2 regions of the Psychrobacillus sp. FSL K6-2836 genome follow, and region 1 is predicted to be linked to the other one. Evidence: predicted binding sites of a transcription regulator. Region 1 holds the regulator's gene; the other holds the start of a gene.

What was found. The regulator NrdR, encoded in region 1, represses ribonucleotide reductase genes. The targets are predictions, from matches to a motif close to AACACNATATATNGTGTT.
Region 2: a site for NrdR is predicted at 4,302-4,319, ahead of MKY37_RS19715 (vitamin B12-dependent ribonucleotide reductase). Genes of this name have one in related genera too.

The regions. Positions count from the first base shown of each region.
Region 1 is NZ_JBBOOM010000001.1:3,772,878-3,778,599, reverse strand. It holds gene dnaI (primosomal protein DnaI) at 1-547, opposite strand, end outside; gene MKY37_RS18275 (replication initiation and membrane attachment family protein) at 557-1,906, opposite strand; gene nrdR (transcriptional regulator NrdR) at 1,990-2,454, opposite strand; gene speD (adenosylmethionine decarboxylase) at 2,573-2,956, opposite strand; gene MKY37_RS18260 (glyceraldehyde-3-phosphate dehydrogenase) at 3,373-4,377, opposite strand; gene coaE (dephospho-CoA kinase) at 5,257-5,722, opposite strand, start outside.
Region 2 is NZ_JBBOOM010000001.1:4,052,160-4,057,881, forward strand. It holds gene gcvPB (aminomethyl-transferring glycine dehydrogenase subunit GcvPB) at 1-166, shown strand, start outside; gene MKY37_RS19690 (DinB family protein) at 283-819, shown strand; gene MKY37_RS19695 (ribosomal maturation YjgA family protein) at 1,090-1,506, opposite strand; gene MKY37_RS19700 (ATP-binding protein) at 1,527-2,801, opposite strand; gene MKY37_RS19705 (rhodanese-like domain-containing protein) at 2,869-3,252, opposite strand; gene MKY37_RS19710 (lipoate--protein ligase family protein) at 3,356-4,192, shown strand; gene MKY37_RS19715 (vitamin B12-dependent ribonucleotide reductase) at 4,351-5,722, shown strand, end outside.

The DNA of each region.
Region 1 (5,722 bases):
CGAGAGCACCGAGTAAATAGGACTTTCCTACACCAAACTTGCCGTGAATGTATAATCCTTTTGCTGGTAGGACATTTGTACGCTCCCATTCATTAAGAAAGTCTTTAGCTGCACGGACTGCAACAACCCTACTGCCATCCTCTAGGTCCACTCCGGCAAGACTAGCTTCCATAACCTCTTTAGGCATATGAATACTATCAATCATAGAAATAACTTTCCTACGCTCGTCTTCAATAATACCTCGTTTGCAACGAATAAAATCATTATCTATCAAGTTTCGATCAAGGACTAGTTTAGGTTCATACCCTTTCATGTAATTCTGACATTGATCTAAAGTCGGACAAGAGCCACAATCATGAGATTGGGAGATAAATTCATATAGCTTACTCAAACTACGGTCGACTATCTCCTTATTGATCTCTGAGGCGTTTTCCTCTAGAAAATTCTGCACTCTAGGGTTTTCTAAAACTTCCTTTTTCATATCGTTTAGTCGCGTAGTAAATTCAGGCGATACAACTCTTTTTAGTGTTTCATTTATACGTTCCACTTTTGCCACCTACCTTTTCAATATACCTAGTTCCGCTAATAGTTTTTGACGTTCTTCATCGATATTTTGAATTCCATTTGTAGCATTCCCTGTTGATTTCTTCGTTTCCCCATCTTTCTTATAAAACCAATCAGGTACTTTTTCCTCACGGGACGGTTTTTTCGTATATGTTTTTTGTGGAGAGCCTTCATTTTTCCATTTTACATACTGTTCATGTTCGTTTCTAGCGAGTTCCATTGCTTCTTTAGCTGTTTTGACATCTTTTCGCATCCAGTGAGAAGCGATTTTCTCCGCATAATTTTTTGTGAGTTTCATGTCTGTACGTAGTAATACATATTGCAACAAAACATTGACGACTCCGATTGGCATTTTGAAGTGAGTTACAAAATGATTAGCTAGCTGAACATCTGCGAGAATCGGCTCTTTTCCGTTCGCGATATCCTTTAGTACCGTTACGGGAGGCGTTGTCTCCAAATAATGGATCAACTCACCTTCCTTCGTTAAAGGTCCGGTGGATTCCAAAGGTACAACTTTCTTTTCAATCTTCTCAATTACAGGAGCAACTTTAGAGACAGTCAGCTTATAATAATCCGCACATGCTTTTTTCAATCTCGCTTCTGATAAATGTAGTTCATCATCTAATGCAAGAATAACAACTTTTTGCATTTCCACTGGGCTTAATCTATATAAAAAAGCAAGTTTTGCAATTACTTCTCTTGCTTCTATTGTCATCGCTGATTTAGGTACTAATTGCTCGGAAAGACCCTCTTGAAGTAATGAAAAATCAAATTCGTCGTAATAAAAAGGAACAGAAGATTTTCTTTCCTTCGATTCAAAAGTGTCATCATAAGATACAGCATTATTCATTTTAGTCGATGGTTTAAATACATCGACAAAAGTTCTGGTAACATCTGTGAAACCATCATTCCACTTGGAATTTTGGATAAAACGATTACGTAATTGTTTAAATGAATTTTCTCCTACTTTATTTAGCAAGAACATGGATAGTAATGGATCCTTTAAAAATGACTCAGCATCTAATGGTGCTGCAAGCTCATAATGGAATATATTACCTTCATCCATTGTTTTTTTCCATGTACGTAGAAGACCGATTGCCTCTAAAGCAAGACGAGCTTGAAAAATTTTGCCGATCGGCATCCCGAGAACATTCATCAGCTGGTAATGCGACCATCGCTCACTTTGTTCTCCATCTGCCCAAAGCGTTAAATACAAACTAATGCTTTCTGCTCCAACCAACGGCTGATAAAACAAAGTCAACAATTGCCGATCATAATCTGAAAAAGAATATGGTAAGCGAATCATATACAAATCTGCTGGCTGTAGCTCTTTATATAACATCGACAATTGTATCTACACTCCTTTAAATTTTGTTAAAATAAAGAATGTTAACTCATAAGTAGCCATTCTATTAATACTTCTATTTATAATGACGGATTTTTCTTTAGAATTTCTTTTAATTCATCGATAAATACATTCAGATCTTTAAATTGGCGATAGACGGAAGCAAAGCGAACGTATGCTACTTCATCTACTTCTGCAAGCTTGTCCATGACAATTTCTCCGACGTCCTCTGACTTCACTTCTGCATTACCAAGTCTTCGTAATTCTTTTTCAATAGAGAAAACAATATTTTCTAGTTGCTCTAGTGCGACAGGTCTCTTTTCACAAGCACGAATTAGCCCACGTAGCACTTTCTCACGACTAAACTCTTCTCGTGAACCATCTTTTTTTACAACGATTAGTGGTGTCTCTTCTACTTTTTCAAATGTAGTAAAACGAAATCCACAATCTTCGCATTCTCTCCTTCTTCTGATTGCCTTATTGTCATCCACAGGACGAGAATCGACAACTTTTGTGCCATTATATTGACAAGTTGGGCATCTCATTTAGATCTCTCCTAATTCTTTACGGTAGTTTTATGTATCTATTATAACAATATTCTTCTATAAAATCGAAAAAGCAGAGGAATCGCTTCCTCTGCTCACTCAGTCAGGTATAAATCTATTACGCTTGAACTGTCATTCGTGATGCAGGCTTTTTAACTGGTCCCATACCACGTGGCATTTCTAACGTTTCGCGTGTTCCAGCATTAAGAGCATCTGCAATATAGTTAGCTGCGATTGATGGATCTAAATCACCACATGTATACACATCAATGCTCGCATAACCGTGCTCTGGAAAGCTGTGAATCGTTAAATGCGATTCGGAAATAATAACCACTCCACTTACACCTTGTGGTGCAAATTTGTGAAATGCAACTTCTCTGACTTCTGCACCAGATTTTAGTGCAGCATCAACAAATGTTTGCTCGATAAATTGCATATCGTTAAGTTTGTCGAAATCGCACTCCCATAGTTCTGCAATAATGTGACGTCCCATTGTTTCCAATGTCCGTTTCCCCCTTTGATAAGTTTATTTTTAACCTCAAAGTTGACTACCACGGGGGAAAGTTAGTCCAAAGAGGTCCTAACCCTTTAAGTAGTCGGTGTACAAGTAAAGTAACACGATTCTCATTATATGTTGTTTTATTAAATAATGCAAGAAATAATAAAGAGGCTAGGACAGAAATAGAAATTTTATTGGATAAGGAGAAACCTTTACTAAATAATGGATATTTTATAAAATTGATTGGAGTGGAGGGGCGACTCCTACGGGAATAGCGTGACGCCTGAGACTACAGGCTCAGGCCACGCCCGTGGAAAGCGTCCCTGGAATGGAAATCAATTTTGAGCATAGCAAAAAAACAGCATTTTTCTCACAGAGAAAAATGCTGTTTTGGGGTTCTGTCCCAGCCTCTTGAATAATTATAGGGATGAAGCTACTTTTTTGGTCAGGTCAACCACCCTTGCAGAGTAACCCCACTCATTATCGTACCAAGCAAGTACCTTAACTTTGCGTTCCCCGATGACCATAGTAGTTAAGCCATCAACAGTTGTTGATAGTGTAGTAGTGTTAAAGTCGATTGATACTAGTGGTTCCATTGTAATACCTAAAATACCTTGCATTGCACCTTCAGATGCTTTAGTGAAAGCCTCATTTACTTCTTCTGCAGTAACATCTTTTTGCAAATCCACTACTAAATCTACTAAAGAGACATTCGGAGTTGGTACACGTAATGCCATGCCATGAATCTTTCCTTGCAGCTCTGGCAATACGAGTGTAAGTGCTTTAGCAGCTCCTGTTGAGGTTGGAATGATAGATTGACCACAGGCACGTGCACGTCGTAAATCTTTGTGAGGATTGTCTAGATTATTTTGATCGTTTGTGTATGCGTGAACAGTAGTCATTAACCCATTTTCAATACCAAATGTGTCATTCAATACTTTAACTACAGGTGCTAAGCAATTTGTAGTACAGCTTGCATTCGAAATAATATGGTGAATCGATGGATCGAATTTATCATCGTTTACTCCCATAACAATTGTTGCATCTTCATTTTTTGCAGGGGCAGTAATAATTACCTTTTTGGCTCCAGCTTCGATATGTGCTGTAGCTTTTTCACCATCATTAAATTTACCAGTGGATTCAATAACAATATCCACGTTTAACTCTTTCCAAGGTAAATTTGCTGGATCTCGATCATCCACAATTTGAACACGCTGACCATTTACAACTAGTGCGTTTTCTTCAATTGCAATATTTCCAGTAAAAGTACCATGTGTAGAATCATATTTAATAAGATGTGCCAATGTCTCTAATGGGTACCTTGCATTAATCGCTACCACATTTAAGTCCTCTTGTGCTATTGCTTGACGAAAAACCATACGTCCAATACGTCCAAAACCATTAATTGCAATTGAAACTGCCATAAGAAAAGTCCTCCTGTAACTATGTGATACTTATTGTTTTATAACCTTGAATTAGTATAACACATTTTACGTATTGTGTAGCCCCAAATATACAGAATATAAAAGTCGATCTTTTCAAATAACTTATCATTGGTTCAATAGAGCGCAGGAACTTAAAAAGAACTAGACCTGTTTCAATCGTTTCCGAAGGGCTTTGGACAGACTTGTAGCTATATTATTACCGAGTAAAATTTTAAGAGGCTGGTCGTGACGACGTCACGACCAGCCTCTTCTTCTATCGGTAATTTTATGGCGTTTGTCTGTCCGTCACCCTTCTATAACACTTAGAGACAGATTAGTGCATTTTTGGATAACTAGAGAAAAGACACTATCCTATTCATAGAGGGGATGACAGTCTAAGTACGCGACATCGTGGTGCTCCTGCGCAAAGCTCGTCGCAAAATAAAAAAACATTTCGCAACGACTGCCTGACCCGCATCGTGCCTCGAAGATGCAATTTCGTTCGCTATTTCGCTTCTTTATTTAGTAAATACTTACTACTTTTCTTTATTTCCACTAGTATAAAAGAAAATCTGTTTTCTTCCACTTTCATTGAATAATATCATTTCTAATTCAAAAGCGATTACAAATAATTTGATCACTTTCTAAAATTTGTCCAATCTTCTCATCCAAGCGATAAGCTATGTTAAATCTTATAGTGGAGTACCACACACTAGTTGATTGTAGTGAAAGGCGACTCTAGCGGGATCAGTGAGTCAGATGAAACTTCACAACGAACGCGAAGCGGCGGTGAAGGTTCATCGCTCACCCCGCAGAAAACGTCCGCCTGAAACGCAAATCATGGGTAACGTTTAATACTTTAAAGTACTATTTTCAGTTTTATTGTTCCCAAATTGCTAATACTTTTATTAATTGTTGTTTAGTTTCTTCTATTGTGCCGTTGTTATAAATAACCGCATCCGCACCTTCTTCTTTTACCGACAAAGGTAATTGGGATTGAATACGTAATTTAGCTTCCTCCTGGGTAAACCCATTTCGAGACATCAATCTTTCTAGTTGCTTCTGTTCCGTTACTGTCACTACAAGGATTTTATCCACAAAGGATTGCAACCTACTTTCAAAAAGCAGTGGAATATCCATAATTATGACTGGATGTTCCTGCTGCATTAGGTGCTCCTTTTGGGCTAACATTTCTGCTCGGATAGCAGGATGCATAATATCATTTAATTGCTTACGTTTAGAAGGATTCGAAAAAATAATTTCTCCTAGTCCTTCCCGATTTAAGGATCCATCTTCGTGGATAACCTCTGTACCAAAAGTCTCTTTAATCATTTCAAGAGTCGCA
Region 2 (5,722 bases), 280 kb from region 1:
GTCAAAAGAAACATTAGATGCATTCTGTGATGCAATGATCCAAATTGCGATAGAAGTAGAAGAAAATCCAGAAATCGTTCAAAATGCTCCGCATACTACGGTTATTAATCGTTTAGATGAAACAAAAGCTGCTCGTAAGCCAGTATTGAGATATACAAAAGCATAAAGTAAGAGTGCGATTCTCCGTAGAATCGCACTTTTTGCCGTCCATTTATTCTATTTAAAGGAATTATTAAACTTTCAGTGGAATATATAAAGAACAAAATAGAGGAGGTTGTACAGATGCATAAAATACTAGGAAAAGATGAGTTTGCCCCGTATTATCAAAGTTATGTTGAATTAGTTTCTGAAGGGGATTTTCATGATTTGTTGGTAGAGGGAATTGATAAAACTAGTAACTTGGTCTCCCAGATACCTGAGGAGCAGGGAATGTTCCGATATGCCGATAATAAATGGACTATTAAAGAATTGCTTGGCCATATGGCAGACACAGAACGAATAATGGCTCATAGACTATTATCAGTTGTACGAGGAGATGCAGTTTCACTTCCTGGTTTTGACGAAGAAACCTATGTACAGGCAGCCTCATTTAATAAGCAAACGATAAATGATTTACTGCAAAACCTACAAGCTGTTCGTAGGTCAACTATTCACTTAGTAAAAAGCATAGAAGCTGACTGCATGCTAAAAAGTGGAACTGCGAATAACTGTAATGTAACTGCCCGAGCACTTATTGTGATAATCCTTGGCCATGAGCTACATCATTGCAATATTTTAAAGGAACGTTATTTATCCCGTATTAACGGGCAGGCCGATTAAAGTTGCCAGGTCCTATGGCAAAATCGGCACTATTACGTCCTATGCGTAGTAAGATTCCCACTTCAAGGCTTGGGTCAAGTAATAAAGCATAAGTGGGAGATAACCGAATGGTTCAACTAACAATCAGTGGGGAGAAGAAAACCCTTACTGATTGAAGTTTCACTTTAACAACTGAATAATAAAAAATAGGGCAGTCCGAAAAGTGTTAATTTAGTCAAAATTACAAGAACTATAAAAGGCATAAATGTTGTTTAATCAACGTTATGCCTTTTATAGTTTTTCAAGTTTAGCCCTATTATTTAAATAAGAAAGCCATTTATCCATCATACAAGCTAAAACAAGACCAATAGAATAACGCATTAAATCTACAACAAGGAAACCTTTACCAAGAATTAGAGCACCAAGCAAAGTACCTCGAATTGTATTTATCCAATCTACCTGGTAGAGCTGACTAAATTCAATAAAAAAACAAAAAATAAAGCCTTGCCATAATGCCAAATATTGACTGTTCCGTACAAAGATAAAGCGAAATAGAAAATACACCATTATGGCCCAAAGTGTATCGCCAGCATGATTCACGATAAAATTAGGCAGAGCATTAATATATCTACTTGCTAGACCAAGTACAATGGAGAACAAAATAGCAATTGCATAGTAAATCCTTTTCGGCTCATTAGTAAACTTCAAATTTTATCACTCAAGTCCCATTAATAGTTAAACCCAATTGAATTATCATCGTTTTCCCATTTATTTTTATTTGTTCGGTTATTTTGCTTCGTTAATTCTTCGATTCTCTTCTCGTAATCTAACTTCCCGTCATAGTGCCAGTTTAGAGCAACAGACATATACAATTCATTTAGTTGCGACATGGATAGCCCTTTAGAGAGCTTTGCCATCTCTTTTACTTGATCATCAGAGAAAATTCCTTTGATATCGAGTTTACGTAAATAGTTTTGTCGCACTTTTTCTGTTGGAGAAGGAATTTCATATGCTCGATCAAAACGACCGGCACGATTAATAAGCGCAGGATCGATTTTTTGAGGGTAGTTGGTTGTCCCTATGATAAATAGTCCTTCTCTGGATTGGGCGCCGTCCAGCGTGTTTAAAAAGACCGATCGAGTGTATTCTGGCATAGAATCTATATCCTCAATAACTAAAATGGCAGGAGCTAGTCTTGTAACAATACCAAATACTTCTTGGATGGAATGACTACCAGTAAATTCTGTAATCTGCCAATAGACTACTGGAGCTTTAGTGGAGCCTGTTATCGATTTTACTAATGTTGTCTTCCCGTTACCCGGAGCTCCATATAAGAGGATTCCGCGTTTGTAGGGAAGTCCGTAATCTTTGAAAAAATGTCCGTCTTTTTTAAAAAATTCATCAATCGAGCGAAAAATATCCTGTTTAATACTTTCTGCTAGGAGGACATCTTCTCTACTAACAGCTGCTTGCTCTCCGTAATTTCTACGCTGGACACCATTTTCCGTATCAACAAGATAAGTAACGGACTGCATTAATAATTGTCGTAGCTTTTCGTTGATTTCTTGTAAAAAATTTAGTGCCTGTTCAACAGATGTTGAAAAAAATTGATATTCTGGCCATGTATTTCCGCCAGAATAGTTAAATGCTAAGGTTAATGCCACATTATATTGTGGAAATAAAATCAAATTATTTTCAAAGGTTTCTACAACCTCTAATTTATTCTCGAAGGATAATAGAGTCTTATTAGAAATTTTGCCTTGAGACTTTGTTTCGAAAATGGAACATAACACTTCATATTGTAGCAAGCCTTTTTCCATCATTTCTAACAAGTTTCCATCCAATTGGAGGATGGATTCGCCAATGTCGATCGATTGCCAATTATCATTTGTATGTTCGTTCAATAAGGTAATCATTCGTCTAGAAATAATAGCAAAGTCTTCATAATGCGGGTGAGTATGTCTATAACTTTCTTCATGAGAAAATAATATATGTTTTTGCATTTAAACCCTCCAAAATAATATGGATGAAAGAAAAAAGGTTCCTCTTAAATTAGAAGAACCTTATATATTACTTAGATTTAACTTTACCTGTCCAAGATTTGAACCCACCTTGGAGCTGGAATAATTGTGTATATCCTTTTTTCTTTAAAAACATTGCTGAACGAGAACTTCTTGCGCCACTTTGATCATACAAATACACTGGCTTATCTGGACGGATTTCTTTGTAGCGTTGACGAAATTGAGATGAAGGGATATTTCTTGCTCCCAAAATATGTCCGCCATCAAACTCTTTTGGTTCACGAACATCAATCAGTTGGGCTTTACGATAGCCTTCAATGAATTGCTCTTGCGTGAGGTTAGTAACAATTTTCTTTAAACGGTATGCCGAGATTCCAGCATAGACTAAAAGTACAACAAGTATAGCGATGACAAAATACAATAATTCTAACACGGTCTTTCCCCTTTCTATGTTTCCTTATTCATTATAAAAGAAGTGCTAGATACAATTCAATCTATTTGATAAAATGAAACACGTTGTGAAGGGAGAGATTCAGGTGGAAAAAGCAAAATGGTACTTCATAAATTCTGGACCCTGTAGTCCATCTTACAATATGGCGATGGATGAAGCGCTACTAGATTGGCATAGTGAAGGTCTTATTCCTCCGGTTATAAGATTTTACGAATGGAATCCAGCTACCTTATCAATTGGTTATTTTCAATCAGTGGAAAAAGAAATTGATATGGATGCTGTAAAAAGATTAGGACTTGGTTTTGTGCGTAGACCAACTGGAGGAAGAGGGGTACTTCACGAACATGAACTTACATACAGTGTGATCGTTACGGAGAGCTACCCGAGTATGCCAGCTACTGTAACAGAGGCTTATCGTGTTATTAGTGAGGGTTTACTGTTAGGGTTTCAAAACCTTGGATTAGACGCTTATTTTTCTGTTCCGAATACAGATGAACAAAAAGAAAATTTAAAAAAACCAAAATCAGCAGTATGTTTTGATACTCCAAGCTGGTATGAACTTGTAGTTGAAGGAAAAAAAGTTGCTGGTAGTGCGCAAACAAGACAAAAAGGTGTTATTCTACAACATGGTGCAATTTTACTTGATCTCGATGAAGATAAATTAATTCAGACGTTTAAATTTGCTTCGGAAGCGGTAAGAAACAGAGTAAGTAAAAGCTTATCGCAAAAAGCTGTTTCCATTAACAAAATAATACCAAAACCGATAACGATAGAAGAATGCAAAGCAGCTTTTAAAAAAGGATTTGCGGATGCATTGGATATTGAATTGGTAGAATATAAATTAACGCAACAACAGCAAGATTACGTAAAAGAACTAGAATCGACACGGTATGCAAATGATGAATGGAATTATAAAAAATAAAAGTAATTAGGTCTTATAGCAAAATTGAAATATAGGAAATTAGTTCTTATTTAGAAAATCCTAATCTATTTGCTTTACCTTCTACATGTTGTGTCGTATTATGAATAAAACCACTACATATTGTGTCAATCGCAATTTGTAGAAAGGAGGAAGAGTAAATGGTAACTACCAAAAATGAAACCAAACTTACTTTAAATGTCGAAGCATTAAACAAAGATATCCAATTATTTCCACAAGTTCACCCTATCACGCAAGATATGACACTTACACATAAAGGTGTGTCGAGACTTGTCATGATTGATCGCTATTCTTTTAAGGATACAGAAAAGAAAACGTTAAAAGCGGGCGATTTTGTCGTTCTAACCGTGAAAGAAGATCCTAAATTCCCAGCACGTGGACTGGGCTATATCGTCTCTATTAACGAACAAGCAAAAACAGCTGAGGTGCAGATCGAGGAAGATTACCGAAGTGCAATTGACGATGCTGCTAAAATCGAGTCTGGAATTATTACTCGTCCTTTAAGTGTCATTGAAAAACCTCTTGAAGTTTATTACGAGCAAATTGCCAAAAGAAATGCAACAGGACTTGCTTCTGTAGAAGAAACAGAAGAAAAACGTAGTGAATGGTTCGAGAAATTCTACAAACAACTAGTTTCTTTGAAATTCATCCCAGCTGGACGAGTACTTTATGGTGCTGGAACGGGAACAGATGTAACATATTTTAACTGTTATGTAATGCCATTCGTTGCGGATTCTCGTGAGGGGATCAGTGATCACCGTAAGCAAGTAATGGAAATTATGAGCCGTGGTGGTGGAGTTGGTACAAATGGTTCTACTCTAAGACCTAGAAATACTTTAGCTCGCGGAGTGAACGGAAAATCATCAGGTTCTGTTTCATGGTTAGATGATATAGCTAAACTGACTCATCTTGTTGAACAAGGTGGATCACGGAGAGGCGCACAAATGATCATGCTAGCAGATTGGCACCCTGATATTGCAGAATTTATAATTTCTAAAATGCAAAATCCGCGTATTCTACGTTTCTTGATTGAAAATACAAATGATGAAACGATTAAGCAACTTGCGAAGGACAAGCTTAAATTCAAACCCCTTACTATCCAGGAAGAAGCTATGTATCAAGGTATTATTAATTATAAAACGATTCCAGGTCTAGGTGGATTTAATGATGAGATAATTCGTGATGCGGAAACAAAATTACGTGATGGCGGAACTTATTCTGTTCATAATTCCGAGTTTTTGACTGGTGCAAATATCTCCGTTACGCTTACAGATGATTTTATGAAGGCAGTGGAAGAAGATGGCGACTTTGAATTACGTTTCCCTGCAACCGAAGCTTATTCACCAGAAGAGATGAATTTCTACAATGAAAATTGGCATAAAATTGGCGATGTTCGTGAGTGGGAAAGCATGGGCTATGAAGTTCGTACTTATCGCACAGTAAAAGCGAAAGAGCTATGGAATTTGATTAATATTTGTGCTACTTATTCAGCGGAACCAGGTGTTTTCTTCA